Regions from separate parts of the Streptomyces africanus genome, predicted to be linked through region 3. Evidence: riboswitches for the same ligand, from Rfam matches in the RefSeq annotation. Region 3 holds a riboswitch; each other region holds the start of a gene.

Region 1 (7,617 bases), 1.3 Mb from region 3:
TCCATACCGGCGTCGCGCAGGGCCCGCGCGATGACCTTGGCCCCGCGATCGTGGCCGTCGAGTCCCGGCTTGGCCACCACCACGCGGATCGGACCGGCTGCCACACCCATCACTGCCTCCATGAAGCGACTACATCCATCCGTATCGACAAGTACCGCACATATCGCGCTCGTCGTACACGCCGCACCGCACGGACACCCTGCCCCGATTCGTCCGGGCAAGTGAACGAACGTTATCTCCAGGATCCCGCGACCGGCAGTTTCGCGGTGTGGACCGAGGGGGAAATCACACGATGGGACAAGCGCAAGGGGAGCCGCGACGAGGTCGCCGTACCGCCGCCCCACCCACCACGCACAGCGGCGGTACGGCACTTCGGCGAAGGCACGCGGGACACGCAGGGCACGCACAGCACGCAGGGCAGACACGGCGCAACAGCGGGGAGCCTCGTCGCCGCACCGGCAGGGGACCCCGTCGCATCACTGGCGTCACACGCGCCACAAGCCGCGCTCCTTCCCCGCGGCTCACGCCGCTCACGCAGTCATCAGCCGTCTTCGCCGCTGCTTTCCACGAGGGCACACGGGGGGCGGCAGGCCTCCCGCGTGCCGACAGGAGGTCGGCCATGAAGGTCACCAGGGCTGCTCTGCCCTTTCTTCCGTTCTGCCAGCGTCTGCTGCCGAGCCGGCTGGCGGGACTCTCGCTGGCGCTCCTGAAGGCCACCGCCCTGGAGATCGCGATCCTGGCCGGGCATCTCCTCCTCTATCCCTCCGGCATCACCCAGGAGCGCCGGGCCCCCGCCCCGGCGCTCCCCCCGGGCGGCGCCGCCCAACTGCCCACGGAGGCCAAGCCCCCGGTCGTCCTGCTGCACGGCTTCATCGACAACCGCTCGGTCTTCGTCCTGCTGCGCCGCAGTCTCGCCCAGCACGGCAGGCAGCAGATCGAGTCCCTCAACTACTCGCCGCTCACCTGCGACATACGTGCCGCGGCCGAGCTGCTCGGCCGTCATATAGAGGAGGTCTGCGAGCGCACCGGAGCCCAGCAGGTCGACGTCGTAGGGCACAGCCTCGGCGGCCTGATAGCGCGTTACTACGTGCAGCGGCTCGGCGGCGACACGCGCGTGCGGACCCTCGTGACACTCGGCACGCCGCATTCGGGCACCCGGGTGGTGCCCCTGGCCAACGCGCACCCCATCGTGCGCCAGATGCGCCCCGGCTCACCGGTGCTCGAGGAGCTCACTCGGCCGGCCCCGGGCTGCCGTACGCACTTCGCCAGCTTCTGGAGCGACCTGGACCACGTGATGGACCCGCCGGAGACGGCCTGTATCGACCATCCCGATCTGACGGTGCAGAACGTGCGGGTGACCGGCATCGGTCATCTCGCCCTGCCCGTGCACCCCGCCGTCGCCAACGGAATACGGCAGGTTCTCGACACGGCCCACGAGGGTGAACCGTCCGTCGGCCGGACCGGCGGTCTGACGGTGGCCTGAGACTCGTCATACAGCCGGCACAGAGCGTCGAACCACCGATCAGCCTCGAACAAACCTCGAACACAGGGCCAAGTCCGTGCCCGCAGTCCGCCAAAACACGGCCGAATGCCCGTTTCCTGCGCGCGCGAAACCTGCCGAAGATTGTCGTGCCCGCGTACCGCCGGGTACAGTCGCCGCACTGCTCTGGCAGCCCCTGTTGTCGAGGCGAAAGAGAAGTTGGTGAACGACCGTCACCCGTCGGGGACCATGACCCCGGCTCCGGCTTCCGACGCCGACTCGGCGCACCACGCGTCGTACGGCACCCAGGAAGCCCAGTACGGCGACTTCACCACGTACGGCGACTACGCCGCCACCGGATTTGACACCACCGGTACGGACGGCACCGGTTTTGAGGCCACCGGCCACACCACCGCGACGTTCGCCACCGACCCCCTCTTCGGCGACATGCCGGGCAGCGGCCACGGCACGGGCACGTACGACACCGGCCACTGGCCCACCGGCACGCACGAGAACCCGCAGTACGACGCGTACGCGGCCCAGCACCACGCCGCCTACGACACGGGCGTCTACGACACGACGTCCTGGTCGGCCGCCCAGCAGCCGCTCTCGGTCATCCCGCCGCAGGCCACCTCCCCGGACAGCACCGGGCAGTGGGACACGGGTGCGTGGCTCCAGCCCGACCAGTCGGGCAATCCGGCCGACCAGACCCAGCAGTGGGAATGGGGGACCCAGGCCTTCGACACCGGTGCCTACGACGCCACGCAGTGGAACACCGACGGCGCCGGCGCCCCGGCCCCCGACGCGTACGAGCAGCACGGCGAAACCTTCGAGCAGCACGAGACGGCGACGTTCGAGCAGGTCGCCTACGACGAAGCCGACGGGGCCGCCTACCACGACCCCGCCCCGGACGGCGGCGAGCCGACCGCCACCGGCGAACTGCCCACCGTGGCCCCGCTCCTGGACGGCCAGGAAGAGGCGAGCCCGCGCGCCGGCTCACGGGCGGCCGCGCGCGCCGGGTCCCGTTCCCGCCGCCGCACGCCGCCCAAGCGCTCGGCGCTGCTGACCATCGCGGTGCCCTCGGCGTGTGTGATGGGCGTCGCGGGGATCGCCGCCGCCTCCGTCGGCACCTTCACCGACGACGGCGCCGCGGAGGCGCACACGACCGCGGCGGACGCGCAGCCGGTGAAACCGGTCGCCGCGAACAACAAGCTGGACACGCAGCTCCAGAGCCTCGCCGCCGGCGCCGACGACTTCGCCGACCGGGCCAGCCGTACGCAGGAGCGCATCGACCTCAAGGCCCAGCAGGCGGCCGAGCGCAGGCGCGCGGCGGAGGAGGCGGCCCGCAAGGAGCGGCTGCGCCCCAAGTTCGCCCTGCCGGTCGCCCGGCACGGACTCAGCGCCTACTACGGCCAGTCCGGCATCAACTGGATGTCCCTGCACACCGGCATCGACTTCCCCGTCTCGTACGGCACGACCGTCATGGCCGCGACCGACGGCACCGTCCGCACGCAGTGGAACAGCGCGTACGGCAACATGCTGATCCTCACCGCGAAGGACGGCACGGAGACGTGGTACTGCCACCTCTCCACCTACACGGTCCCCTCCGGTACGACCGTGAAGGCCGGCGATCCGATCGCGCGCTCGGGCAACTCGGGCAACTCGACCGGCCCTCATCTGCACTTCGAGGTGCGCCCGGCCGGGGGTTCGGCGATCGACCCGCTCCCGTGGCTGCGCAGCCACGGCATCGACCCGACGTAACGTCCCGGCAGCCCCCGCCCGTCGAGTGAACGGGGGCTCGTCTCTTACGACTACAGCTTCTCCACCGGCGCGTACCGCAGCAGCAGCCGCTTCGGCTTGGTGTCCCCGAAGTCGATGGTCGCCTCGGCGTTCCCGCCCGTGCCCTTCACCGCCACGACGGTGCCGAGCCCGAACTGGTCGTGCGTGACCCGGTCCCCGACCGCCAGGGAGACGACCGGCTTCTCGGAGGTCCGGCGCGTGGCGAAACCGGACGCGCCCGACGCCGACGAACGGGAGCGGGACGACGACAGCGAGGCCGCCACCCCGGAGACCGGGCCGGAGGACGCGGGCGCGGTGGCTCCCGTCCGCTTCCACTCCACGTAGGCCGGCGGGATCTCCTCCAGGAAGCGGGAGGGCGGGTTGTACGACGGCTGACCCCAGGCGCTGCGCAGGGTGGACCGCGTCAGATACAGGCGCTCCCGCGCGCGCGTGATGCCGACGTACGCCAGGCGCCGCTCCTCCTCCAGCTCCTTGGTCTGGCCGAGCGCGCGCATGTGCGGGAAGACGCCGTCCTCCATGCCGGTCAGGAAGACGACCGGGAACTCCAGGCCCTTGGCGGTGTGCAGGGTCATCAGCGTGATGACGCCGTCGCCGTCCTCCTCGTCGGGGATCTGGTCGGAGTCGGCGACCAGCGCGACCTGTTCGAGGAAGTCGGCCAGCGTGCCCCCCGGGGCGGCAGCCCCTGGCGTCTCCGTGCCCTCACCGCGCTCCTGCTCGAACTCCATGGCGACGGCGGCGAGTTCCTGAAGGTTCTCGATCCGGGTCTCGTCCTGCGGGTCGGTGGAGGCCTGCAACTCGGCGAGGTACCCGGTGCGTTCCAGGACGGCCTCCAGCACCGTGGCCGGTCCGGCGCCGGACTCGACGATCGTGCGGAGGTCCTCCATCAGCGTGTTGAACCGCTTGACGGCGTTGGTGGAGCGCGCGGCCATGCCGTACGCCTCGTCGACGCGCTTCAGCGCCTGCGGGAAGCTGATCTTCTCCCGTTGGGCGAGGGCGTCGATCATCGCCTCGGCGCGGTCGCCGATGCCCCGCTTGGGGACGTTGAGGATCCGGCGCAGCGGCACCGAGTCCTCCGGGTTGGCCAGCACGCGCAGGTAGGCCAGGACGTCCCGGACCTCCTTGCGCTCGTAGAAGCGGACGCCGCCGACGACCTTGTAGGGCAGGCCGACGCGGATGAAGACCTCTTCGAAGACGCGGGACTGGGCGTTGGTGCGGTAGAAGACGGCGACGTCGCCGGCCTTCGCCTCGCCGGCGTCCGTGAGGCGGTCTATCTCGTCGGCGACGAACTGCGCCTCGTCGTGCTCGGTGTCGGCGACGTAGCCGGTGATCGTGGCGCCCGCGCCCGCGTTGGTCCACAGGTTCTTGGGGCGGCGGGACTCGTTGCGCTCGATGACCGCGTTGGCCGCGCTGAGGATCGTCTGGGTGGAGCGGTAGTTCTGCTCCAGCAGGATCGTCGTCGCGTCCGGGTAGTCCTCCTCGAACTGGAGGATGTTGCGGATGGTCGCGCCGCGGAAGGCGTAGATCGACTGGTCGGCGTCACCCACGACGCACAGCTCGGCGGGCGGGACGTCGTCCGGGCCCGGCGGGACGTCGACGGGGTGCTCGGTGGTGCCGACGAGCTCCCGGACGAGGGCGTACTGGGCGTGGTTGGTGTCCTGGTACTCGTCCACCAGCACGTGGCGGAAGCGGCGACGGTAGTGCTCGGCGACGTCCGGGAAGGCGCGCAGCAGGTTGACCGTCGTCATGATCAGGTCGTCGAAGTCCAGGGCGTTCGCCTCGCGCAGCCGCGACTGGTACATCGCGTAGGCCTGGGCGAGGGTCTTCTCGAATCCGTCCGTGGCCTGGGCGGCGAAGTCCTCCTCGTCGATCAGCTCGTTCTTCAGGTTGCTGATCTTGGCGCTGAAGGACTTCGGCGGGAAGCGCTTGGGGTCGAGGTCCAGGTCGCGGCAGACCAGGGCCATCAGGCGCTTGGAGTCGGCGGCGTCGTAGATCGAGAACGAGGACGTGAAGCCGAGCTTCTTGCTCTCGCGGCGCAGGATGCGCACGCACGCGCTGTGGAAGGTCATCACCCACATCGCGTTCGCCCGCGGGCCGACGAGCTGCTCGACGCGCTCCTTCATCTCGCCGGCGGCCTTGTTGGTGAAGGTGATCGCGAGGATCTGCCCCGGGTGCACGTCCCGCTCGGCGAGCAGGTGGGCGATGCGGTGCGTGAGCACGCGGGTCTTGCCAGAGCCGGCACCGGCCACGATGAGCAGCGGGGAGCCGGAGTGGACGACGGCGGCGCGCTGGTTGTCGTTCAGCCCCTCCAGGAGGGCGGCGGTGTCCACCGGCGGGCGCGGGGCGCCGTCGCGGTAGTAGGCGTCCCGGTCCGGGGGCACGTCGAACTTCCCGCCGAACAGATCGTCCGGAACCGGCTCCGGTACGTGATCGTCCTCGGGTGGCGGCGGGGGCTCGTCCGCGGGGCCCCGCTGGGCCTGGAGGTCCGCCAGGAAGCTGTCGTCAAAGAGGCTGCTCATCGCTCTCCGAGTCTAGGGCGCCCCACTGACAGCCCGCCGCCGCCCTGAGCACATCGCCGAAAGACCCCCCTCGTCACCCTGCATCCCCACATGATCACGGCCTGCTACGGACGTCACAATCATGGACGACTCGTGACCAACCACCCTTGACCGGTCACTCTCGGCGACGCTCCGGGATAAGGTCACGAAAATGTATCGGGCATATCACCCATCAACCTTCACAAGGGCCACACCAGTTGGCTACCGTGCGGGCAGGCCGCACGACCCCCACCGGCGAACGTCGCCGGGCCGCGCGGCCTCCGCCGAGTCCGGTGTGCCGCAGCGGCAGCCGGAGCCGGGGACCCAACCGAGAACTCTGGGGTGAATCGGCCCGACTCCCTTCGCGGAGACGGCCGTAGGGCAACCCTTCCGATATACCCGCCCGAACCCGACAGCTAACCCGGTAGGCGGAGCATGGAAGGAGTCGCCTCCCTTGGCGTCGCACCGCAAGTCGCGTCCCGCTGGTACGCGCGTCGCAGGCATACGGACCCCCGCCCTGGCAACGGCGGCCCTCACATCCGTGGCCCTGCTGTCCCAGTCGGCCAACGCCGCCCCCGAGGCCGATGACAAGCCGAGTCTCGAGGAAGTCGAGAAGAAGGTCGACGACCTGTACCGCCAGGCCGAGTCGGCGACCGACAAGTACAACTCGGCCAAGGAGAAGACCACCAAGCAGCGCAAGCGCGTCGACACCCTCCTCGACGACGTCGCCGAGCGCACCCAGAAGCTCAACGAGGCACGGGAGGAACTCGGTTCCTTCGCCGCCGCCCAGTACCGCACCGGTGCCTCCGCCCCGGACACGGCGACGTTCCTGCTCGCGGACACCCCGCAGGACTACTTCGACCAGACCCAGCTGATGGGCCGGATGACCGGCCGTCAGAAGGTCGCGGTCGACGACTACGTCACCCAGCAGTCCGAGACGATGAAGAAGCGCCAGGAGGCCACCGAGAGCCTCGAGACGCTCACCGAGACGCAGGGCGACCTGAAGACGGCCAAGGCCACCGTCCAGCGGAAGCTCGCCGACGCGCGCGAACTGCTGTCGAAGCTGACCGCCGAGGAGAAGGCACGGCTCGCGGCGATCGAGCGGGAGAAGCAGCAGGAGGCCGCCCGCAAGGCCGCCGAGCTGGCCCGGCAGCAGGCCGCTCAGCAGCAGGCGCAGGAGCAGGCCGCCCAGCAGCAGGACAGCGGCTCCTCGTCGACGGGCTCCGGCTCGTCCACCTCGACGGCCCCGGCCGACTCCTCGTACGCCACCAAGGCCGAGAAGGCGCTCGCCTTCGCCCGCGCCCAGATCGGCAAGCCGTACGTCTGGGGCGCCGTCGGCCCCGGTTCCTACGACTGCTCCGGCCTCACCCAGGCCGCGTGGAAGGCCGCGGGCGTCACCCTGCCGCGCACGACCTACGACCAGGTCAACGCCGGCACCACGGTCTCCCTGGCCGACGCCCAGCCCGGTGACCTGGTCTTCTTCTACGACGACGTCACCCACGTCGGCATCTACATCGGCAACGGCATGATGATCCACGCCCCGAAGCCCGGCACCTATGTGCGCGAGGAGTCGATCTACTACGACGGCCAGTCGGCGATCCACAGCGTGGTGCGGCCGGCCTGAGGGCCGTACGTCATGGAGGGCACGCGCGCGTGAGGGTGCTCTCGCGTTTTTGAGACGCCCGCGCGCGTGCCCCGCTCGCAACGCGCGCGGCGCCTCCTAGCATCGGGCCCATGCCCGGCCCCTCCCCCTCCACCGCCTGGTGGGCGCAGCGCGCGCCGTCCGCCAGCGCCGCCGTGCTG
Region 2 (7,617 bases), 2.4 Mb from region 3:
GTGCCCAGGGCGGCGAGGAGATCGTCCTCGCCTCCGACGCCGAGGGTGCGGACGCCGCCCTGGACCGGCTGGCGAAGCTGGTCTCCGAGGGTCTCGAGGAACTGCCCGAGACCGTCTGAGCGTTCTTCCGCGCCTGATCCGGTACACCTGGTCAGGCACACCCTGAAGGGCTCGTCCGAATTCATCGGACGAGCCCTTCGCCATTTCCGGTCGCGGGTCGTGAATTTCCCGTTCCCGGGCAGCAGAAATAATCCCCCGCGAATTACTTCCTCTTTGTATACGGCTCTTGTGTTAATGCCGCAGGCTCGCCGTGTTTACGGGATGTTGCGAGTTCCTCACACGCTCGGCCCGCTCCCCGGCGGAGCCGAAACGCAGCCGGTGCGCGGCCGTCGCGCGCTCGGTGTGCAGCGCCGTGACCGCCCGCGCGCGCTCACTGTCCCCGCGCGCCACCGCGTCCACGATCGCGCCGTGCTCGGTCCAGGCCTCCACGGGCCCGGCCGGCGCCTCGACGGTGTACATCCAGGCGATCTTGTGGCGGAGCTGGGTGAGCATCGAGGTCAGTGCGGGGCTGCCGGAGGCCTGTGCGAGCGTCTCGTGGAACCAGCCGCCCAGGGAGCGCAGGTCGTCGCTGTTGCCCCGGCGGGCGCGCTCCTGGCCGAGCCTGACCAGGCCGCGCAGGACCTTCAGATGGGCCTCGGTACGGCGCTGGGCCGCGCGGGCCGCGCCCAGCGGCTCCAGCAGCAGCCGCATCTCCAGCAGATCGGCGGCCTCCTGCTCGGTGGGTTCGGCGACGCACGCGCCCGCGTGCCGCCGGGTCACCACGAAACCCTCGGCCTCCAGGGTGCGCAGGGCCTCCCGGACGGGGACGCGCGAGACGCCGTAGCGGCGGGCGAGGAGTTCCTCGGTCAGCCGGCCGCCGCGTTCGTAGACACCCGCGACGATGTCGTCCCGGATGGCCGTGCACACCGAGTGCGCCGGAATGCGCATGACCGACCTCCGTTTAATCCCCGTGAAACGTCGACGAGTGACACGTGTTCCGTGACTCTATTGCAATGAGCCGGAATTTCCGACGGCGGACCGGAATCCAGGGATATTTTTTGGACAGCCGGGCGTCACAAACGCCGAAAGCCCCGGCTCGGGGAGCCGGGGCCTCGGGGAAGCGGAGTGGTGCGCCGTCAGACGCTCACGCCGTGCGAGCGGAGGTAGGCGACGGGGTCGATGTCGGAGCCGTACTCGGGGCTCGTCCGGGCCTCGAAGTGCAGGTGCGGGCCGGTGACGTTGCCGGTCGCGCCGGACAGGCCGATCTGCTGGCCGGGGGTGACCTTCTGGCCCACCGAGACGCCGATGGACGACAGGTGGCCGTACTGGGTGTACGTGCCGTCGTTCATCTTGATCACGATCTGGTTGCCGTAGGAGCCGCCCCAGCCGGCCTCGACAACCTCGCCCATGCCGACCGCGTGGACGGAGGTGCCGCTGGCGGCGTGGAAGTCGACACCGGTGTGGCTGCCGGAGGACCACAGGCCGCTGCTGGCCTGGTAGCCGGTGGAGACGTACGAGCCGGAGATCGGGGGCACGAAGGTGTTGAGGCGCTTGCGCTCGGCCTCGCGGGCGGCGCGCTCCTTGGCCTCGCGGGCCTTCTCGGCCGCCTCCTTGGCCTCCTTGGCCGCCTCGGCGGCTCGCTCGCGGGCGGCCTCCTCGGCCTTCTTCTTGGCGGCGGCCTCCTCGGCGGCCTGCTTCTGGGCGGCGGCCTGGGCGTCGATCTGCTGGGCCACGGTGTCGCCCATGGTGACGACGGGGGTGAGGCCGGTCTGCTCGACGGAGGGCTCGGCGGCGAAGGCCGGGGCGGCCACGGTGCCGATGACACCGGTGGTGGCGAGGGCCGCGACGCCCGCCGCGCGGGCCGTGCCGCGCTGCATGCGGCTGGGACGACGATGCTTCCCGGTGGCGCGGGTGAACGCCATGGAGTGCCTGGTCCTTTCCTTCCTTCTCGCCTACCGGGTTAGCTGACGGGTTCGGAGCAGGAAGGTCTCCTACGGACCCCCTCGCGGCTCGCGCGGGCGTCCGATTCACCCCAGGGACTGCGGTGGGTCCCCGGCTCCCCTGGCTCGCGCCGTACGGGGACTCGGCGATGACTGTCCGGTGCCGCGGGTGCGGCGCACTGCCTGACGAACAGCCCGGACGAACCTAAGCGGGTCCACTTTCAATTCCCAAACGGATCCGGGTTTTTGTAGCGCATCCCACAGGGCAGACACGCAACCTCCGCACTAATTCGGGCATAAAGGAGCCCTGGTGCCTTAGAAGACAACCAGGGCCCCTACGCGCGCGTGCCCCTACTCGGCGGCGACGACCGCGACTTCGCCGATGCCCAGGGCCTCGACCGGGCCCTTGATCTGCGCCGCGTCACCGACGAGCACCGTCACCAGACGGTCCACCGGGAAGGCGCTGACGGCCGCCGCGGTGGCCTCCACGGTGCCGGTCTCGGCGAGCTGCCGGTACAGCGTGGCCTGGAAGTCGTCGGGCAGGTGCTGCTCGACCTGGTCGGCCAGCGTGCTCGCGACGGCCGCCGCCATCTCATACTTCAGCGGCGCCACGCCGACCAGGTTCTGCACGGCGACGTCCCGCTCGGCGTCGGTCAGCCCCTGGGCGGCGAGCGTGCGCAGCACCGTCCAGAGGTCCTGGAGGGCGGGGCCGGTGTTGGGCGTGTCCACCGAGCCGCTGATGGCGAGCATCGCGGCACCGGTCCCGTCCGGGGCGGACCGGAGGACCTGGCCGAAGGCCCGCACCCCGTAGGTGTAGCCCTTCTCCTCGCGCAGCACGCGGTCCAGGCGGGAGGTGAGGGTGCCGCCGAGGCAGTACGTGCCGAGCACCTGCGCGGGCCACACGCGGTCGTGCCGGTCCGGGCCGATCCGGCCGATCAGCAGCTGCGTCTGGACGGCGCCGGGACGGTCCACGATGACGACCCGGCCCGTGTCGTCGGCGGTCACCGGCGGCACCGGGCGCGGCTCGGCCGCGGTGCCGGTCCAGGCGCCCAGTGTGTCGCCGAGCAGGGCGTCGAGGTCGATGCCGGTGAGGTCGCCGACGACCACGGCGGTGGCCGTGGCGGGCCTGACGTGCCTCTCGTAGAAGGCGCGTACGGCCGCGGAGTCGATCGCGGCGACCGTCTCCTCGGTGCCCTGGCGGGGCCGGGACATGCGCGAGTCCGCGGGGAACAGCTCCTTGGAGAGCTCCTTGGCGGCACGGCGGGCGGGGTTGGCCAGCTCGTGCGGGATCTCGTCGAGGCGGTTGCGGACCAGCCGCTCGACCTCGCTGTCCGCGAACGCGGGGGCCCTCAGGGCGTCGGCGATCAGGCCGAGCCCCTTGGCGAGCCGGGAGGCCGGAACCTCCAGGCTGAGCCGCACGCCGGGGTGGTCGGCGTGCGCGTCGAGGGTGGCGCCGGCGCGCTCCAGCTCGGCGGCGAAGTCCTCGGCGGAGTGCTTGTCGGTGCCCTCGGAGAAGGCCCGGGCCATGATCGTGGCCACGCCGTCGAGGCCGGCCGGCTCGGCGTCCAGGGGGGCGTCCAGCAGCACCTCCACGGCGACGACCTGCTGGCCGGGGCGGTGGCAGCGCAGGACCGTCAGGCCGTTGCCGAGCGTGCCGCGCTCGGGGGCCGGGAAGGCCCACGGCTTGGCCTCGCCGGCCTGCGGCTGGGGGTGGAAGTCCATCGTGGCGAGCTCGGTCACTTGGCCGCCTCCTCGTTCTCGTTCAGGGCCGCGGCTGCGGTGTCCTCGGTGGTGTCGGCGTCCTCGGCGGTCTCCGCGTCGCCGGTCTCGTCGGCGACGGGCTCGTAGACGAGCACCGCGCGGTTGTCGGGCCGCAGACGGGCCTTGGCGACCTCCTGGACCTCCTCGGCCGTCACCTCCAGTACGCGCTGTACGGCGGTCAGGGCGAGCTGCGGGTCGCCGAACAGCACGGCGTACCGGCACAGTTCGTCGGCGCGGCCGGCGACCGTGCCGAGCCGGTCCAGCCACTCGCGCTCCAGCTGGGCCTGGGCGCGCTCCATCTCCTCGGCCGTGGGGCCCTCCTCGGCGAACCGGGCGAGCTCCTCGTCGATGGCGGACTCGATGACCGGGACCTCCACGTCACCGGACGTCTTCACGTCCAGCCACCCCAGGGAGGGCGCCCCGGCGAGCCGCAGCAGGCCGAAGCCGGCCGCCACGGCCGTACGGTCCCGCCGCACGAGACGGTTGTACAGGCGGGAGGACTCGCCGCCGCCGAGGACGGTGAGGGCCAGGTCGGCCGCGTCGCACGCGCGCGTGCCGTCGTGCGGCAGCCGGTAGGCGGCCATCAGGGCGCGCGCCGGGACCTCCTCCTCGACGACCTCGCGCAGCTGCTCGCCGATGACCTCCGGCAGCGTGCCGTCCCTGGGGGCGGGCTTGCCGTCGTGCCCGGGGATGGAGCCGAAGTACTTCTCGATCCAGGCCAGGGTCTGCTCCGGGTCGATGTCACCGACGACGGAGAGCACGGCGTTGTTCGGCGCGTAGTAGGTGCGGAAGAACGCGCGCGCGTCCTCCAGGGTGGCCGCGTCCAGGTCGGCCATCGAGCCGATCGGGGTGTGGTGGTAGGGGTGGCCCTCCGGGTAGGCGAGGGCGGTCAGCTTCTCGAAGGCGGTGCCGTAGGGAACGTTGTCGTAGCGCTGCCGGCGCTCGTTCTTGACGACGTCGCGCTGGTTCTCCATCGACTCGTCGTCGAGCGCCGCCAGCAGGGAGCCCATGCGGTCGGCCTCCAGCCAGAGGGCGAGCTCCAGCTGGTGGGCGGGCATGGTCTCGAAGTAGTTGGTGCGCTCGAAGCTGGTGGTGCCGTTCAGCGAGCCGCCGGCGCCCTGGACGAGCTCGAAGTGGCCGTTGCCCTTGACCTGGGCGGAACCCTGGAACATCAAGTGCTCGAAAAGGTGAGCCAGGCCGGTACGCCCCTTGACTTCGTGGCGCGAGCCGACGTCGTACCAGAGGCACACCGCCGCGACCGGGGTCAGGTGGTCCTCGGAGAGCACCACGCGCAGGCCGTTGGCCAGGCGGTGCTCGGTCGCTGTCAGGCCCCCGGAGCCTGCCTGGGCTGTGGCCGTGTGACCCATGGGCATGTACGTCCCTTCGATCGCGGCGCGGTCGATCAAACCGCGGTTTTCCTGGCGAGTCCTGCCACTGTATGCAAGCGTGCGGGGCCCTGGTGAAGTTCCCGGGGGGCGTACGCGCAGAGCGAGAGGGGGAAGCGTCCGGGGGCCGTGTGCGGTGGTGACGGCGGGCCCGGCCCGGGGCCGGCGGAAGACCGGCGGGAAACCTCGGACCGGCCGGTGCGCGGCAGTCCTCCGGCAGCGTCCGGTTCCCCCGCCCGGACCCGGCGAGCGGCGCCCTCGGCCCGCCTGCGAACCTCCGCCGGGCGGCCCGTAGACCGGGCCCTGGTCCCGGTTGTCAGTGCGGCGGTCCACAATGGTCGGCGTCAGATCTCGTTCACGCTTCAGCAAGGAGCCGGCAGCGATGGCCCGCCGCAGCACGAAGACCCCGCCGCCCGACGACTCGTACGAGGAGAGAATCCTCGACATCGACGTCGTCGACGAGATGCAGGGCTCCTTCCTCGAGTACGCGTACTCGGTCATCTACTCCCGCGCCCTGCCCGACGCGCGCGACGGCCTCAAGCCGGTGCACCGCCGCATCGTCTACCAGATGAACGAGATGGGCCTGCGCCCCGAGCGCGGGTACGTCAAGTGCGCCCGTGTCGTCGGCGAGGTGATGGGCAAGCTGCACCCGCACGGCGACGCGTCGATCTACGACGCCCTCGTGCGCATGGCCCAGCCCTTCTCGATGCGTGTCCCCCTGGTCGACGGCCACGGCAACTTCGGCTCGCTGGGCAACGACGACCCGCCGGCCGCCATGCGGTACACCGAGTGCCGGATGGCCGAGGCGACGAGCCTGATGACGGAGTCCATCGAAGAGGACACCGTCGACTTCAACCCGAACTACGACGGCCAGGAGCGGGAACCGGTGGCGTTGCCCGCCGCATTCCCGAACCTCCTGGTCAACGGGGCCTCGGGCATCGCGGTCGGTATGGCCACGAACATGCCGCCGCACAACCTGCGCGAGGTGATCGCCGCCGCCCGCCACCTGATCAGGTACCCGAACGCCGATCTCGACGCCCTGATGAAGCACGTCCCGGGCCCCGACCTGCCCACCGGCGGCCGCATCGTCGGCCTGTCCGGCATCCGGGACGCGTACGAGACGGGCCGCGGCTCGTTCAAGATGCGCGCCACGGTGGCTGTGGAGCCCGTGACGGCCCGCCGCAAGGGCCTCGTGGTCACCGAGCTGCCCTTCACGGTCGGCCCGGAGAAGGTGATCGCCAAGATCAAGGACCTGGTGGGCTCGAAGAAGCTCCAGGGCATCGCCGACGTCAAGGACCTCACCGACCGCGAGCACGGTCTGCGCCTGGTCATCGAGATCAAGAACGGCTTCGTGCCGGAGGCGGTCCTGGAGCAGCTGTACAAGCTGACGCCGATGGAGGAGTCCTTCGGCATCAACAACGTCGCCCTGGTCGACGGCCAGCCGCTCACGCTGGGGCTGAAGGAGCTGCTGGAGGTCTATCTCGACCACCGGTTCACCGTCGTGCGGCGGCGTTCGGAGTTCCGCCGCGGCAAGAAGCGCGACCGGCTGCACCTGGTCGAGGGTCTGCTGACGGCCCTGCTGGACATCGACGAGGTCATCCGTGTCATCCGCTCCAGCGAGAACTCCGCCCAGGCGAAGCAGCGCCTGATGGAGCAGTTCTCGCTGAGCGAGGTGCAGACGCAGTACATCCTCGACACGCCGCTGCGCCGTCTGACCAAGTACGACCGCATCGAGCTGGAGGCGGAGAAGGACCGGCTCAACGCGGAGATCGAGGAACTGACCCGGATCCTCGACTCGGACACGGAGCTGCGCAAGCTGGTCTCCACCGAACTGGCCACGGTCGCCAAGAAGTTCGGCACCGACCGGCGGACGGTCCTGCTGGAGTCCGGTGGTGCCACGGTCGCCACGGTGCCGCTCCAGGTGGCCGACGACCCGTGCCGGGTGCTGCTGTCCTCGACGGGTCTGCTGGCCCGTACGGCGAACGGGGAGCCGTTCCCGGAGGACGCCGGCGCCAAGCGCGTGAAGCACGACGTGATCGTCTCGGCGGTGCCCGCCACCGCCCGCGGCGAGGTGGGGGCGGTCACCTCGGCGGGCCGGCTGCTGCGGCTGAACGTGATCGACCTGCCCCAGCTGCCGGAGTCGATGGCGACACCGAACCTCGCGGGAGGCGCCCCGCTGGCGGAGTTCGTCTCCCTGGAGGACGACGAGACGGTGGTCTGCCTGACGACGCTCGACGAGTCGTCGCCGGGCCTGGCGCTCGGCACGGCACAGGGCGTGGTCAAGCGCGTGGTGCCGGACTATCCGTCCCACAAGGAGGAGCTGGAGGTGATCACCCTCAAGGAGGGTGACCGGATCGTCGGCGCGGTCGAGCTGCGCACCGGCGAGGAGGACCTGGTCTTCATCACCGACGACGCCCAGTTGCTGCGCTTCCAGGCGTCCCAGGTCCGCCCGCAGGGCCGCCCGGCCGGCGGCGTGGCCGGCATCAAGCTCT
Region 3 (7,617 bases):
CGCGGGAGCGCGGGGTGGCGAGGACAGCGGGGGTGTCGGGCATGCGGGGCCTCCGGGTTCCGTTCCTGTTCGGCTGCACAGCCGTAGGCTTGCAGTCTGCTTCAGATTTGAAGCAGATCCACGTCCGGAACCCTACCCTTGCTTTAAATTTGAAGCAACGAGAAGCGGTGAGATCGAGGTCCGCAGTGACGTGAGTCACGAACAGGCTGTCGAGGACCTCCGCCGCCACGGCACGTCGTCCGACGCCGGCCGCGCCCCGTCCTCCTGGAGCCCCTGCGCGATCGCCGTGGAGATCTCCTCCAGTTGCCCCACCTGCTCCTCGCTGAGCCGGTCGAACAGGAAGCTCCGCACGGTCTCGACATGCCCGGGCGCCGCCCGGTCCAGCACGGCGAACCCGTCGTCCGTCAGGGCCGCGATGCTGCCCCGCTTGTCGTGCCGGCAGGCCTCGCGCCGCACCATGCCGTCCTTCTCCAGCCGTGTCACCGCGTACGTCAGCCGGCTGCGGGTGATCTTCAGCCGCTCGGCGAGATCGGTCATGCGCAGCCGCCGCTCGGGGGACTCCGACAGGACGGACAGGATGGAGTAGTACAGGTGCGGCATGCCGGCGTCCTGCTGGAGCTGCCGGTCGATCGCGTCCTCCAGGAGTGAGGAGGCGGCGATGTACGCGCGCCAGGCGCGTTGCTCCTCAGGGGTGAGCCAGCGAGTCGTCATGCCGCCAGTGTAGGTTTGTTTCAAACTTGAACCAAGCCCGCCCGTCAGTCCGCCGTCCGCCGTCCGCCGTCCGCCGTCCGCCGTCCGCCACAAGTTTCCACGAGCCGGGAGCGTCGATGCCCCATCCGTACGTCCTGCTGTCCGCCGCCGTCTCCCTCGACGGCTACCTGGACGACACCGGCCCCGAACGCCTGCTCCTGTCCAGCCGGGCCGACTTCGACCGGGTCGACGAGGTCCGGGCGTCCGTCGACGCGATCCTGATCGGCGCCGGCACCGTCCGCGCCGACAACCCGCGCCTGCTGGTCAACTCACCCGAGCGGCGCGCCGCCCGCACGGCCGCCGGCCGGCCGGAGTACCCCCTCAAGGTCACGGTCAGCGGCTCCGGCGACCTCGACCCGGCGGCACATTTCTGGCACACCGGCGGACAGAAGGTCCTCTACACCACCGACAAGGGCGCAGAACGCGCCCGTGCCCTCGGCCTCGCCACCGATGCCACCGATGGCACCCATGCCACCGATGCCACCGACGTCGTCCCGCTCGGCGCCGACCTCGACTGGCGGCGGCTCCTCACCCACCTGCACGACGTCCGGGGCGTACGACGGCTCATGGTCGAGGGCGGCGGCCTGATCCACACCCAGCTCCTCACCCAGGGCCTCGCCGACGAACTCCAGCTGGTCCTCGCCCCGCTCTTCGTGGGCGACCCCGAGGCACCCCGCCTCTTCGGACCCGGCGGCTACCAGTCCGGGCGGCTCCGGCTGCTGGAGACCCGGCGGATCGAGGACGTCGTCCTCATGCGCTACGAGCCGACCGCCCCCGGCACCGGCCCCCTGCCCGCCGCCGCCGACCACCACTGGCTGGCCCTCGCCTGCGAACTGGCCGCACAGTGCCCGCCGTCGGACACGGCGTTCAGCGTCGGCGCGGTGGTCGTCGCGGCCGACGGCACGGAACTGGCCCGCGGCCACTCCCGCGAAGGCGGCGATCCGGTCGTGCACGCCGAGGAGGCGGCCCTGGCCAAGCTCGACCCGGCCGACCCCAGGCTCGCCGGCGCGACGGTCTACAGCAGCCTGGAGCCCTGCGCCCGCCGGGCCTCCCGCCCCGCACCCTGCGCCCGGCTGATCCTCGACGCGGGCGTACAGCGCGTGGTCACGGCCTGGCGCGAGCCGGACACCTTCGTGGCGGACGCCGACGGCAGCGGCCTCCTGGCGGCCCGGGGAGTGGAGGTCCTCGTCCTCCCGGAGCACGAGGAGCAGGCCAAGGCACCCAACCGACACCTGCCGCGCCGCCGCTGAGCACCGGTGTGCGCGAGCGGTCCCGCGGATGGCGTACACTGGAGTCACAACGACGCGGGGTGGAGCAGCTCGGTAGCTCGCTGGGCTCATAACCCAGAGGTCGCAGGTTCAAATCCTGTCCCCGCTACTGAAGGCCGAGGGCCGGAATCCGAAAGGGTTCCGGCCCTCGGTGTTTTCTCTGGGCTCGCCATTACTGTCGGTGAGTGAATCGCACCGCTTCGCATCACAACTGACGCACCGTCAAAACCCGTGAGTCACTTACGCAGCGGTCAACTCGCCCGTTTTGGACCGGTCATGGGAGATTGGTCCGCGCGAAAAAGGTTAATGATCAAGCGGAACCGCTGGAATACCCACCGCGCGTCTATTAACGTTCGATAACGCAGCGCGGTCGTCCCAGCCGTCACAGAAGGCGGCTCCGTGCGCACGCGCCGAATCCCGAAAGGGAACCGGGGAACCACCACTTGGGGTGAATCGAGCGGATGCCGCCGTGGAAGCACGGCCGGTATACGCGCGTAGGAGACCTTCCTGCTCCGAACCCGTCAGCTAACCCGGTAGGCGAGAAGGAAGGAAAGGAGTACGCCCACGTGGCGTCCAACCGGCCTGCCCCCGCGGCCCCGTCCGCGCCGAACCAGCGCGACACCGAAACCTTCGGCTACGGCGGTCAGCACACCGACGAGGGCCCGTTCCAGGAATGGAACCCCACCGCGGAGTCCATCCGCCCCATCCGTGGCCGGCATCGCGTCACCAAGCAGCGCGGCGGAGGACTCGCGCGCAGCTCCACCGTCCTGGGCGTCGGCGTCATAGCCGCCGTGGGCGCGGGCGGCATGGCCAGCGCCCAGACCGGCAAGCCGCCGGTGTCGATCTCCGTTCCGGACCTGCCCTCGGTGGGTTCCCTCATCTCGGACGACGACACCCCCGAAGGCTCCGCCACCCCGCTCAGCGACCTCGCCACGGCGTCCGCCGACACCGAGCAGGGCACCTCCGGCGCCGGTGAGGCACTGCGCGCCCGGATCATGGCGCAGGTCGAGCACCAGCAGGAACAGATCGAGACCAAGGCCGCGCAGGACTCCGCCGAAGCCGCCCGGAAGGCGGCTGCGGAGGCCGCCGCCAAGGCCGAGAAGGAAGCCAAGGCCAAGGCCGCCGAAGCCAAGAAGAAGGCGGAGGAGGAGGCCCGGAAGAAGGCCGAGGCCGAGCGGCTCGCCGCCCTCGCCAAGCAGTACACGCTGCCCACCTCCGCGTACACCATCACCTCGACCTTCGGTCAGGCCGGCGCCTACTGGTCCTCCGGCTACCACACCGGCCTCGACTTCGCCGCCCCCACGGGCACGCCCATCAAGGCGGTGCACAGCGGCACCATCACCGAGGCCGGCTGGAACGGGTCGTACGGCTACAAGACGGTCCTGACCCTCGATGACGGCACGGAGATCTGGTACGCGCACCAGTCGTCCATCGGCGTCAGCGTCGGCCAGAAGGTCAGCACGGGCGACGTCATCGGCCGCGTGGGTGCGACCGGCAACGTCACCGGGGCGCATCTGCACCTCGAGGTCCACACCGGAGGGTCCAACAGCGGCATCGACCCGATGGCGTGGCTGCGGGGCAAGGGCCTGAACATCTGAGCGCCGGCGTTCCGGGCTTCCCGCGGGGAGTTCGTGCGGGGAGCGTGCAGGGGGCGGTCACGGGACTTTTGCGTCCGCTGTGGAATGCGTCTCCCCCGTACGGCCGTTGACACGAAGCATGACTTCTCTTCGCAAGCTCGGCTCCTCCGACCTCGAGGTCTTCCCGCTCGCCCTCGGCGGTAACGTCTTCGGCTGGACCGCCGACGAGGCACAGTCGTTCGCCGTCCTCGACGCGTACACCGCCGCCGGCGGCAACTTCGTCGACTCCGCCGACGTCTACTCGGCGTGGGTGGACGGCAACCAGGGAGGCGAGTCCGAGACCGTCCTCGGCAAGTGGCTGACGTCGCGCGGCAACCGCGCGGACGTCGTCGTCGCCACGAAGGTCAGCCAGCACCCCGAGTTCCAGGGCCTGTCCGCCGCCAACATCAAGGCCGCCGCCGACGCCTCCCTGCGGCGCCTCGGCACCGACTACATCGACCTCTACTACACCCACTTCGACAAGCCCGACGTGCCGGTGGAGGAGATCATCGGCGCGCTCGACGAACTCGTGACGGCCGGGAAGGTGCGGCACATCGCCGCCTCCAACATCTCCGCGGAGCGGCTGCGGGCCTCCCTGGAGTTCTCCGACCGCGAGGGGCTCGCCCGGTATGTGGCCCTCCAACCCCACTACAACCTGGTCTCCCGCGACACCTACGAGGGCGAGCTCCAGGACCTCGCCGCGCGGACCGGCCTGGCGGCCGTCCCGTACTACGCGCTCGCGTCGGGCTTCCTGACCGGCAAGTACCGCCCCGGCACGACCGTCGACAGCGCGCGGGCGGGCGGTGCCGCCCAGCACCTTCAGACCGAGCGGGGCCGCCGGGTCCTCGCCGCCCTCGACGAGATCGCCGCGGCCCACGACGTCCCCGCCGCCACGGTCGCCCTCGCCTGGCTCGCGGCCCAGCCGACGGTGGTGGCGCCCATCGCCTCCGCGCGGACGGTGGAGCAGCTGCCCGCGCTGCTCGGGGTCGGGGAGCTGACGCTGACGGACGCGGAGCTCGGGCGGCTCACGCAGGCTTCGGCCTGAGGGGCTCCTCCTACGACCGGTACGGGTTGTACGCGGGGTAGGCGGGGTACGGCGCCGGTGTCGCCGGACAGCCGTACCCGTACGCCCCGTGCACCGGCCAGGGCGGGGCCGCCACCGGTACCGGAGGGGCCGTGATCCGCGCGGCGTAGTCCAGCGCGGGGCGAGCCGCCTCCCGGCGGCGCCACAGTTCCTCCAGCAGTTCCCGTTCCCGTACGACGAAGTCGGCACCGGCGCGGCCGCGGCGGCCCCGGTGCCGCAGGAACGCCAGGGACGTCGCGTACGCCTCGTACCGCGCGACCTCCCGCGCCGCCGCCCGGCCCGCGTGGCGGCGGGCGTACTGGCGGGCGATCCGCCGGGCCCGCATCGAGCCGAGCGCGTACGGCTCGACCGGGGACAGCCACCCGGCCACCGCGTAGGCGGGCAGCTCCGCCCGTACGGTCTTCAGCTCCCGCTGCCGTGTCCAGATCACCAGCCACGTCAGCAGCCCGAAGATGGGCACCATGAACGCCGCGTACACGGCGAAGAACCCGTACTCGCCGAACGCCGACGAGCCGTTCCACATCGCGTGCATGCCCATCGCGAGCAGCAGCCCGGAGAGCGGGAAGGCGACGCGGCGGACGTGCTGGCGGTCCGCCGCGAGCGCGGAGACGCCGAAGCCGATGCCGGTCAGGACGGTGAAGAGCGGGTGCGCGAACGGCGACATGATGATGCGCACGAAGAAGGTCGCCGCCGTGACGGAGGCGATGCCGGTGCCGCCGGTGAGCTGGTCGGTGCCGAAGGCGGTGCCCAGGTAGAGGATGTTCTCCGTGAACGCGAAGCCGGTGGCGGTGACGCCGGCTGTGACCACTCCGTCGAGGATGCCGGTGAAGTCGCGGCGGCGGAAGAGGAAGACCAGTAAGACGGCCGCCGCCTTGGCGATCTCCTCGACCACCGGCGCTATGACGGTCGCGCCGAGCGTGTCCGCGCTGGACGGATCCGCCGTGGCCGTCGCTATCCATCTGGTCGCGAAGCTGTTGGCGACGATCGCTATCAGCGCCGCCGCGCAGGCGCCCCAGGCGAAGCAGAACAGCAGGTTCCGCCAGGGGCCCGGTGCGACCCGGTCCAGCCAGCGGAACGCGGCTATGAGCAGGGGCACCGGGAGCGTGGCCAGCCCCAGCCCGACCAGGAACCCCTCCGTGCCGGTCTCTTCACGGACCAGGGCGAGGATGACGAGGCCGGATATCGCGAGCAGCGTGGTCGGCGCGCCGTAGCGCACCCAGGTGCGCTGCCACCAGTGGGCGTGCCGCAGGGGGCCACCAGTGGGCGCGCCGCCGGCGGGTGCGCCGGTGAAGGGCGCGCCGGTGGTGGGGCCGCTGGGATACGACGTGTGTGGGGGGCAGGTGGCCACGGCATTGACCCTAACGACGGATGGGCGCTGTCCGCAGGCGGAGGGGTACGGGTGCGCGTGCGGTCAGGCGCCGGCGGGGGGTTGGTCCACGTGCTGTACGCGACGGAAGAGGAGGTCGTTCACGACATGTCCCTTGTCCAGTCCCTGGCCCTCGAAACGGGTCAGGGGACGGAAGTCCGGACGGGGCGCGAAACCACCGTCCGCCTGCGTGTTCTCGAAGGCGGGGTGTGCCGTGAGTACGTCGAGCATCTGTTCGGCGTACGGTTCCCAGTCGGTGGCGCAGTGCACGATCGCGCCGGGCCCGAGGCGGGTGGCGGCGAGGGTCAGGAAGTCCGGCTGGATGAGCCTGCGCTTGTGGTGCCGCTTCTTGGGCCAGGGGTCGGGGAAGTAGACGCGCAGGCCGCCGAGGGAGTCCGGGGTGAGCATCTCGCGGAGGAGGATGATCGCGTCGCCGTTGCCGACCCGGATGTTGGACAGGCCGTTCCGGTCGGCGAGATTGAGCAGGTTGCCCTGGCCGGGGGTGTGGACGTCGACGGCGAGGACGTTGGTGGTGGGGTCGGCGGCCGCCATCTGGGCGGTGGCCTCGCCCATGCCGAAGCCGATCTCCAGGACGACGGGGTTGTCGTTGCCGAACAGGTCGGCCAGGTCGAGGGTTCGGCTGCCGTCGATGTCGAGGCCCCACTTGGGCCACAGCCGCTGAAGCGCGTCCGCCTGGCCGGCTGTGACCCGGCTCCGCCGCGGCTGGAAACTCCGGATCCGCCGCTCGAAGTGCGACCCGGCGGGATCGGCCTTCGGCCCATCGGGAAAACGCGGCTCACCCTTGACCCGGCTGCGCCGGATGGAGGCACCGGGGGCGGGCGGCTGGGGGGTTTCGGGGGTATTCACGGAGTCAGACACAGTGAGACCGATTTTACGACCGTCAGGTGTTGCCGAGCACCTGGCAACCGGCCCGGCAGCAACGCCCAGCGCCTCACAACCCCCGGCCGGTCACAGCGCGCTCAACGCCCTGCGCGCCACCTCCCTGCCGATCGGCAAGGACGCCGTGGCCGCGGGAGACGGCGCGTTCAGCACATGCACCGTGCGAGCGCCCTCGCGGATCAGGAAGTCGTCCACCAGCGTTCCGTCACGCAGGACCGCCTGGGCCCGGACCCCCGCCGCCGTCGGCACCAGATCGTCCTCCGACACCCCGGGCAGCAATCTCCGCACCGCCTGCGTGAACGCCCCCTTGGACAGCGACCGCCGCAGCTCCCCCGCCCCGTACCGCCAGTGCCGCCGGGCGATCCGCCAGGAGCCCGGCCAGGCCAGCGTCGCCCCCAGCTCCCGCGCACGGACCGTCCCCCATCCGTACCCTTCACGGGCCAGCGCCGGCACCGCGTTGGGCCCGATGTGGACGCCCCCGTCGATCCCGCGCGTGAGATGCACCCCGAGGAAGGGGAACGCCGGGTCGGGGACCGGATACACCAGGCCCCGCACCAGCTCCGGCCGGGCCAGCTCGTAGTACTCGCCCCGGAACGGCACGATCCGGACGTCCGGGTCGTCCCCGGTCAGCCG
Region 4 (7,617 bases), 3.6 Mb from region 3:
CGTCAACGCCAGTCAGTCGGTGTGTGACCCCATCGCGCCGTTCCGAGGACGGACACGCCCCGGCGCGGCCCCGACCCACAAGCCAGCCGCAGGCGAACGGCGGCCGCAGCCGCTGGCGTCACGCCACCGAAGCGATCCGCATCCTGATGTCCTCCGGCGACAGCGCCCCCTTCGCCGTCACGTGATCCCCCGACGACTCCCCACGCAGCCGCCGCCCGATCCACGGCACCAGAAACTCCCGCGCCCAGTGCACGTCGTCCCGCCGCACCTCGAGAGGCCCCCGAGCCGGCAGCGGCGGCCACGGCTGCTCCGGGTCCGCCGGAACCTCCAGCCCGAGCACCTGCCCCGCGCGGAGCGCCACCCGCGTGTGCCCCTCGGGCGACAGGTGCAGCCGGTCGGCGTCCCAGGCCCTGCGGTCCTGCACACTGCGCAGGGACCACAGGTCGAGCACCGGGCAGCCGTACCGGTCGGCGATGGCCCGGACATGCCCGTTGTACGTCGCGATCTTGCCGCGCAGGTGCTTGAGCACGGGCACCCCACGCGTGTCGAACCCGGTCGTCACCATCACCGTGCCGGCCACGGCGGTGAGCCGCACAAGGGCCCGCTCGAAGCGCTCGGCCACCTCGTCCGGGTCGGTACCCGGCCGGAGGATGTCGTTGCCCCCGGCGCAGAACGAGACGAGGTCCGGGGCCATGTCGACGGCCCGCGGAACCTGGTCCGCCACGATCTGGTCGAGGAGCTTCCCGCGCACGGCGAGGTTGGTGTACTGGAAGTCGCCTTCTGGCCGGCGGTCGGCGAGCAGGACGGCGAACCGGTCGGCCCAGCCGACGAACGCCCCGTCGGGGCCGGGATCACCGACGCCCTCGGTGAAGCTGTCCCCCACCGCCACGTACGACCCGATCACTGCTCTGCTGTCACTCTTCGAATCGTCTGCCACAGCAGCACATGATTCACCTTCGAATGTGACTTACGCGACCGTAGGAAGGGGTTGACGGACGGTGAGATAAGCCACTCCTAAAGTGTTCACCAACTCCGGAATAGGCCACCCGTCAGCGATGTCGGGGGGTCTGTCGCCACACCCGGAATCCCGCGATCCGGAAGTGACTCCACACGGTCCGGAAGCCGAAGTGCCCACCCGTGTACGGCTCCGGATCGCTGTAGTCGAACACGAGCCTCCCGTTGTTCCACCACCGCACCGTCGAACCGTCGGAGACGATCCGCACCCGGTTCGGCTCACCCGGCACCAGAAGCGGCTCGGTGTAGTCGTAGATCAGGGGCCGGACACCGGGCTCCCCGACGTACCGCCGCAGCCGGGTCGTGGTGTTGTAGTTGGCCCCGAAACCGGCGTAGTACGTCGTCAGGTGGTCGTACTCCTCCAGCGCCCCACCGCGCGGCGTGGCGAAGAGATCTCCCGGGGAGCGGACGTCGGTCGCGTTCCAGAAGTTGTTGAGGTCCGAGACCCGGTCGTTGACCCCGCCCTCGGAGACAGGCGTGGCGGTGTACTCAAGGACGTACGGGCCTTCGAGCCGCCGCCTGAACCACACGGTCGCCCCGCTCGGCACGTCGATCTCCAGAACGCCGCGAGAGGCGGTGACGGTGCCGCCGTCCTGGAGTTCGGTCGCCCACTGGCCGAGGCCGTGGCAGAAGTCGTCATGGGCGATGAGGCGATGGCGCCGGGGCGCGGCGTACGCGGCGCCCGTCGGAACGAGGGCCGCCAGGGCGGCTCCGGCGGCCAGGCCTGCGAACGCTCTACGAGTGGTCGGCACGGGACACGTCTCCTCGGGGATCCGCCTGGAAGGCTCCAGAAAGCGCTTGCACTCCGGTCGGGATCACTCTGTCCCAACTGCCGCCCGCTGTCGATCCCTTGGCCCGATCAGCACCCGCACACACCGAAGGCCGGACCCGGGGATCGGGGTCCGGCCTTCGGTCGCGTGTCAGGCGGGTGGTGGTGCGGTCGGTCAGCCGACGGAGACGCCGTGCGAGCGCAGGAAGGCGACCGGGTCCACGTCCGAGCCGTAGTCCGGCGTGGTGCGGATCTCGAAGTGCAGGTGCGGTCCCGTCACGTTGCCGGTGGCGCCCGACAGTCCGACCTGCTGCCCGGCCGTCACGGTCTGGCCGGCCGAGACGGAGAGCTGGGACAGGTGGGCGTACTGGGCGTAGTAGCCGTCGGCGAGCTTGATGACGACCTGGTTGCCGTACGCGCCGCCCCAGCCGGCGGAGACGACCGTGCCCGCGCCGACGGCCTTCAGCGAGGTGCCGGTCGGGACGACGAAGTCGACACCGGTGTGGTAGCCGCTGGACCACATGCTGCCGGCCATGTGGTACGGCGTACCGACGGTGGCACCGGTCACCGGGAGAGTGAAACCACTGGAGTTGCTCTCGGCGGCGGGCTTGGCGGCGGCCGGCTTGGCGGCGGTCTCCGCCTTCGGGGCCGACTCGGCGGCGGACGGCTTCGGGGCCGAGGCCTTCGGCGCGGACGGGGCAGAGGCCTTCGGGGCGCTCACCGCCTTCTTGCCGATCGCCAGCCTCAGCCCCGGGTGGATCAGCGACGGGTCGTCGCCGACGGCGTCACGGTTGTCCGCGTAGAGCTTCTTCCAGCCCCCGTCGACGTTCTGCTCGTCGGCGATCTTCGCGAGACAGTCACCGGCCCGCACGGTGTACGAGCGGGCGCCCGTGGCCTTTTCGGCGGCCTTCTTCCCGGCGGCCGGAGCGGACTGGACGGCCTTTTCCGGAGTCGACTGCGGGGTGGCGGCATGGGCGCCGGCGGCCCCCATGAGCGGAAGGGCGAGAGCGGCCCCACCGGTTCCGGCGACGGCGATGGAGCGGGTGAAACGCTGGGACTTCGGGCGGCGGTGCTTACCCTTCGCGGGCATGGCGAATTCCTCTCCGTCGCCTGCGAGGTGAGCTGTCGGGTGCGGACTGGAGATGCCCGGCCACGCGGAGGCGCGGCTTAACCCCAAGCCGTTCCGGGAACCGGAACAGGCGTCTTACCTGTGGGTCCCCCGCTCCTGCCGTACGTCGGGTCAGCGTGTGGGGCTCCGGGCGGCGGCAGGATTAGGCGTCCGTCCGGATTGGTGTGGAAGGTAAGCGACCAGGACGCAAAGGAACAAGCTTGCGGTTGCCTCTGACGGCGTTTTTCTTGACGCGCCGACACCTTTTCCGTCACGGAGCGTGGATTACCGATCTCCCGCATCCCGCAATACCCCTGAATAACGCCAGAATTACGTGCACATGGCAACAACACATCGTCACGAATATGACGATGCTCACGCACCCCGACCTCATCTCCTTTACAGTCGGGGCACGTTATGCCTAAATACCCGAAGCGCTCCCTATTCGGACAGAAGGGCTACTTGCGCTTAAGTCGGACGACAGTGGCGTCCAGATCCCCGCGCAGACCGACCCGCAGCCCGTGGTGGAGCAGCACGGCACCCCGGTGAACTTCGCCCGTTTCGAGGCATTCGTACGATGCCGCGGGGTCGAGGCCCCGCAGCCGGAGCGCCGGAACGGGCTCGCCGTAGCGCTGCGCCTGGAGCCAGGCGAGGACGACGGTCTTGTCGCCGAGGGCGTACTGCACGGCGCTCAGGCCACCCTCCGGCGGGCGCAGCCGGTACAGGTCGCCGCGCTGCACCACGGGCCTGATCTCCTTGTAGAGCTCCACCCAGTCCCGCGCCTCGGCGAGGTCCCGCTCCGTCCACTTCGTGAGGTCGCCGCCGACCCCGAGCACCCCGGCCATGGCGCTGACGAACCGGAACCGCAGGGAGCTGGCCCGCTGGTTGAGCATGGCGTTCGGGCTGTCGGTGACCCAGGCGGCCATGACCCGGGCCGGGTGGATCTGGCTGAAGCCGTGCTGGATCGCGAGCCGGTCGAGCGGGTCGGTGTTGTCCGAGGTCCACACCTGGTCCGTGCGTCCGAGCACGCCGAGGTCGATCCGGCCGCCGCCGCCCGAGCAGGACTCGAAGGCCACTTGGGGGTGGGCGGCCCGCAGCCGGTCCAGCAGGCCGTACAGGGCATGGACGTGGTCGACCCACAGCCGCTGCGGGTAGGGGTCGTCCGGCCAGCCTGCGTCGGTGAAGCAGCGGTTGAAGTCCCACTTGACGTAGTCGATCGGGGCGCTGGACAGGAGCCCGTCGAGCTGCTCCCAGAGGTACTCCTGGACGCCCTCGCGGGCGAGGTTCAGTACGAGCTGATTACGGAACTCCGTCCGCTTTCGTCCCGGTTGGTACTGCACCCAGTCCGGGTGTGCGCGGTACAGGTCGCTGTCCGGGTTGACCATCTCCGGCTCGACCCAGATGCCGAACTGCATACCGAGGCCGTGCACGTGCTCGGCGAGCGGCTTGAGGCCGCCCGGGAAGCGGTCGGGGTTGGGGGTCCAGTCGCCGAGTCCGGCCCGGTCACTGGTGCGCGCCCCGAACCAGCCGTCGTCGACCACGAACAGTTCGACGCCCATGGCGGCGGCCCGCTCGGCGAGCGCCCGCTGCTGCTCCTCGGAGATGTCGAACTCGGTGGCCTCCCAGGAGTTGAACAGCACCGGCCGGTCCTGGTCGGCGTCCGGGATCACGTACGTCCGCTGGTAGGCGTGCCAGGCGCGGCTGGCCCCGCCGTGGCCGCCGTCGCTCCACAGCCCGGCGAAGACGGGGGTCGTGTACGACTCCCCCGTGCCCAGCATCAGCAGGCCCGAGTCGTCGTACCCGGCCCCGCCGGTGATCTGCACGCGTGCGTCCGGGAGCTGGGCGACGGCGATCCGCCAGGACCCGGACCAGCCCAGGGCGCATCCGTAGACCTCGCCGTGCTCCTCGGTCGCGTCGGTGTCGAGCGCGACCCAGGGCAGGTGCTGGTGGCCGGTGTGGCCGCGGCGGCTGCCGATGACCTTCTCGCCGTGGGTGAGGCCGGAGCGTTCCAGCCGGGACTCGGCGCCCCAGCGGCCGTGCAGCTGGGACAGCCGCCAGGTGTCGCGGTCGGGCAGGGTCCAGGTGGCGGAGTCGGCGCGCAGCACCTCGACGGCGGGCCCGTGGTTGTCGAGGGTCACCCAGCGTTCGACGACGTCCGTCGAGGGGGGCATCCGGTAGTGCAGCGTGATGGCCAGGCCGCCGTCGCGGAAGCGCAGCCGCAGCTCACCGTCCTCGGTGTCATGACCCTCGTAGGTCCACTCCGTGCCGCGCCGCTCGCCGGTGCGTACGGACAGGGCGGGCCGTGCGAAACGAGGGCCGCCCTCGACCGGATACTCCTCGCGCCCGTCGAGCGGTGACTCGAAGGGCCAGTAGTCCGGCAGCGGCCGGACGGCGAGGGCCTCGGCGTCGGCGAGGCCGATCCGGGCGCCCCAGTGCAGGTGCAGCAGTTCGTCGCGGTCGGTGACATGGACGGCGTAGCTGCTGGCTGGCCCGGAGAGCACCCATGTACGACCGTCTTCGGAGATGTCCAGCATCAAGGCCTCACAGATTCGAACAGGCCCGATCAGGTGCGACCAGGCTCCGACATCATCAAGGGCCGCGGGGGCTCCCGGCAACGCCTGTGGACAACTCATTGCCCCAGGCAGGCATGTCGTATCGTCGGGTGGTGCCCGTCGACGAGCCGCGTCGGCGGCGCCGAAGGGGAGGAGCCCTCGTGACACAGCAGGTCCCGTCGACCGAGCCCGAGCTGGCCGGAGTGCGCAACTTCCGCGATGTGGGCGGACTGCCGACCGTGGACGGGCGGCGGGTGCGACAGGGAGTGCTGTTCCGCAGCGGCCACCTCGCCCATGCGACCGGGGAGGACGCCGCCTTCCTGGCCACCCTGGGCCTGCACACGATCTTCGACTTCCGCAACGCGGCCGACCAGAAGCTCGAAGGGCCGGACGTCGAGCTGCCGGGCGTGCGCAATGTGAACCTGCCGCTGAGCGACCCCGCCGACGGCGCCGAGTTCTGGAAGATGGTGCGCGACGGCGACCTGGACCAGCTGCGCGCGATCCTCGCGGACGGCAAGGGCGCGGACCGGATGATCGCCTCGTACCGCACGATCATCCGGAGCCGCACGGCCGAGCACTCCCGGGTGCTGCACGCGCTCGCCGAGGACAGCGTCCCCGCCCTGATGCACTGCGCGGCGGGCAAGGACCGCGCGGGTCTGTCCATCGCGGTGACGCTGCTCGCCCTGGGCGTCGAGCGCGAGGCGATCGTCGACGACTACCTGAAGTCCAACGCCAAGCACCGCCGCTACAAGGTGCACCGCAGCAGCTCCGCCGCCTCGGCCTATTCCCCCGAGGTCATGGAGCTGCTCAACCCCCTGTTCGACGCGCGCGCCGAGTACCTGACGGCGGCCTTCGACACCATCGAGGAGACCTGGGGCGGCGTCGACGCCTATCTGGAGAAGGGGCTCGGGCTCACCCCGCAGACCCGGGAGCGGCTGCGCGAGCGGTTGCTCGACTGACGTACGGCGGCGGCCCGGCGGCTACTTGGCTCCGACCTCGAACAGCAGATAGACGAAGGCCGCGAAGACGTGCCCCACGACGAGGTAGATGAACAGCCGCACCCACAGGGCGCGGGGGAACTTCTCCTCCATGTCCTTCACGGCGTGTCTCCCGGGGTGGGGCCCAGGCACAGGGCGGCCGTGGGGCTCTGCAGGAGGGTGTGGACGAAGAGCAGTTCGACGCCGTCCGGGTCCTGGGCGGCGATCCGGTGCGGAGTCAGCGAGTCGAAGTGGGCGCTGTCTCCGGGCGCGAGCTGGTGCGTGGTGTCGCCGAGGCGCAGCCGCAGCCGTCCCCGCAGCACATGGAGCCACTCCTCGCCGGGGTGGACGCGCACGATGTCGCCCTGTGAGCCGTACGGGACGTGGACGCGCAGGGCCTGCATCCCGCGCCCGGGTGCGCCGGCCTGCCAGTACGTCCAGCCGCCCGCCGCGGTCGGTTCCATGTCGGCGGCGCGGATGACGGCGTCCCGGGCGGCGGGCGTCTCGCCGAGCAGCTCGGCGACCGTCGTACCGTAGATCCGGGCGAGCGCGAGCAGCATCGGCAGGGAGGGCTGGCGCTGCCCGGTCTCCAGGCGGGAGAGGTGGGCGGGCGACAGCCCGGCGGCGCGCGCCGCGGCCTCCAGGGTCAGAGAGGCCTGGCGCCGAAGCGACCGCAGTTGCGGCGCGACGGCGGGCAGCGCATCCGCTGCCTGGTCAGCGGACGGGGCGGCCCCGGAGGACCGCTCGGTCTCGGAGGAGCTCATGCCTCCATTCAGCCCGAGCCTTGCCCCACCGGCAAATTTCTTGCCTCAGAGGCAAAAACTCAGCGGTTCGCCACCGCCTGTTTGACGAGCGTCTTGCCGAAATCCCACATCAGGCCCCCGTCGTGCGCGTCGTCCATCACGGCCGTGAAGGCGTCGACGAACCGGTCCACCTCCCGCTCGCCGATGATCAGCGGCGGGATCAGCTTGATCACCTCCATGTGGTCGCCGGAGACCTGGGTGAGGATCCGGTGCTTCTGGAGCAGCGGTACGACGACCATCTGCGCGAACAGCCCCTTGCGCGCGGCCTGGAGCACGGCCCAGCGGCTGCGCAGCTTCAGCGACTTCGGCCGGCCGAACTCGATGCCGATCATCAGGCCCCGCCCGCGGACGTCGGCGAGCATCTCGTACTTGTCCGTCAGCGCCGCGAGCCGGG

Evidence for each region. A riboswitch is a leader RNA that binds a small molecule or an ion and turns the genes downstream of it on or off. The one in region 3 is predicted to bind cyclic di-AMP.
Region 1: linked by a shared signal. The riboswitch ahead of QF034_RS25055 (C40 family peptidase) and the one ahead of QF034_RS19010 (M23 family metallopeptidase) in region 3 are both predicted to bind cyclic di-AMP.
Region 2: linked by a shared signal. The riboswitch ahead of QF034_RS30255 (M23 family metallopeptidase) and the one ahead of QF034_RS19010 (M23 family metallopeptidase) in region 3 are both predicted to bind cyclic di-AMP.
Region 4: linked by a shared signal. The riboswitch ahead of QF034_RS35320 (M23 family metallopeptidase) and the one ahead of QF034_RS19010 (M23 family metallopeptidase) in region 3 are both predicted to bind cyclic di-AMP.

The regions. Positions count from the first base shown of each region.
Region 1 is NZ_JAUSYP010000001.1:5,369,047-5,376,663, reverse strand. It holds gene icmB (coenzyme B12-dependent isobutyryl CoA mutase small subunit) at 1-110, opposite strand, end outside; gene QF034_RS25070 (lipase family alpha/beta hydrolase) at 620-1,483, shown strand; gene QF034_RS25065 (M23 family metallopeptidase) at 1,589-3,241, shown strand; gene pcrA (DNA helicase PcrA) at 3,292-5,796, opposite strand; cyclic di-AMP (ydaO/yuaA leader) riboswitch at 6,087-6,260, shown strand; gene QF034_RS25055 (C40 family peptidase) at 6,269-7,438, shown strand; gene QF034_RS25050 (SLAC1 family transporter) at 7,549-7,617, shown strand, end outside.
Region 2 is NZ_JAUSYP010000001.1:6,521,546-6,529,162, reverse strand. It holds gene QF034_RS30265 (HPr family phosphocarrier protein) at 1-119, shown strand, start outside; gene QF034_RS30260 (GntR family transcriptional regulator) at 292-987, opposite strand; gene QF034_RS30255 (M23 family metallopeptidase) at 1,176-1,961, opposite strand; cyclic di-AMP (ydaO/yuaA leader) riboswitch at 1,975-2,138, opposite strand; gene QF034_RS30250 (M16 family metallopeptidase) at 2,331-3,719, opposite strand; gene QF034_RS30245 (M16 family metallopeptidase) at 3,716-5,113, opposite strand; gene QF034_RS30240 (DNA gyrase/topoisomerase IV subunit A) at 5,508-7,617, shown strand, end outside.
Region 3 is NZ_JAUSYP010000001.1:4,104,812-4,112,428, reverse strand. It holds gene QF034_RS19030 (GTP cyclohydrolase II) at 1-43, opposite strand, end outside; gene QF034_RS19025 (MarR family winged helix-turn-helix transcriptional regulator) at 196-711, opposite strand; gene QF034_RS19020 (dihydrofolate reductase family protein) at 828-2,000, shown strand; tRNA gene QF034_RS19015 (tRNA-Met) at 2,054-2,127, shown strand; cyclic di-AMP (ydaO/yuaA leader) riboswitch at 2,417-2,573, shown strand; gene QF034_RS19010 (M23 family metallopeptidase) at 2,585-3,616, shown strand; gene QF034_RS19005 (aldo/keto reductase) at 3,735-4,679, shown strand; gene QF034_RS19000 (PrsW family intramembrane metalloprotease) at 4,690-6,066, opposite strand; gene trmB (tRNA (guanosine(46)-N7)-methyltransferase TrmB) at 6,130-6,963, opposite strand; gene lhgD (L-2-hydroxyglutarate dehydrogenase) at 7,054-7,617, opposite strand, start outside.
Region 4 is NZ_JAUSYP010000001.1:7,695,538-7,703,154, reverse strand. It holds gene QF034_RS35330 (SGNH/GDSL hydrolase family protein) at 119-904, opposite strand; gene QF034_RS35325 (DUF6250 domain-containing protein) at 1,050-1,766, opposite strand; gene QF034_RS35320 (M23 family metallopeptidase) at 1,959-2,873, opposite strand; cyclic di-AMP (ydaO/yuaA leader) riboswitch at 2,878-3,039, opposite strand; gene QF034_RS35315 (alpha-galactosidase) at 3,350-5,425, opposite strand; gene QF034_RS35310 (tyrosine-protein phosphatase) at 5,605-6,402, shown strand; gene QF034_RS35305 (DUF6126 family protein) at 6,424-6,543, opposite strand; gene QF034_RS35300 (helix-turn-helix domain-containing protein) at 6,540-7,184, opposite strand; gene QF034_RS35295 (aspartate aminotransferase family protein) at 7,244-7,617, opposite strand, start outside.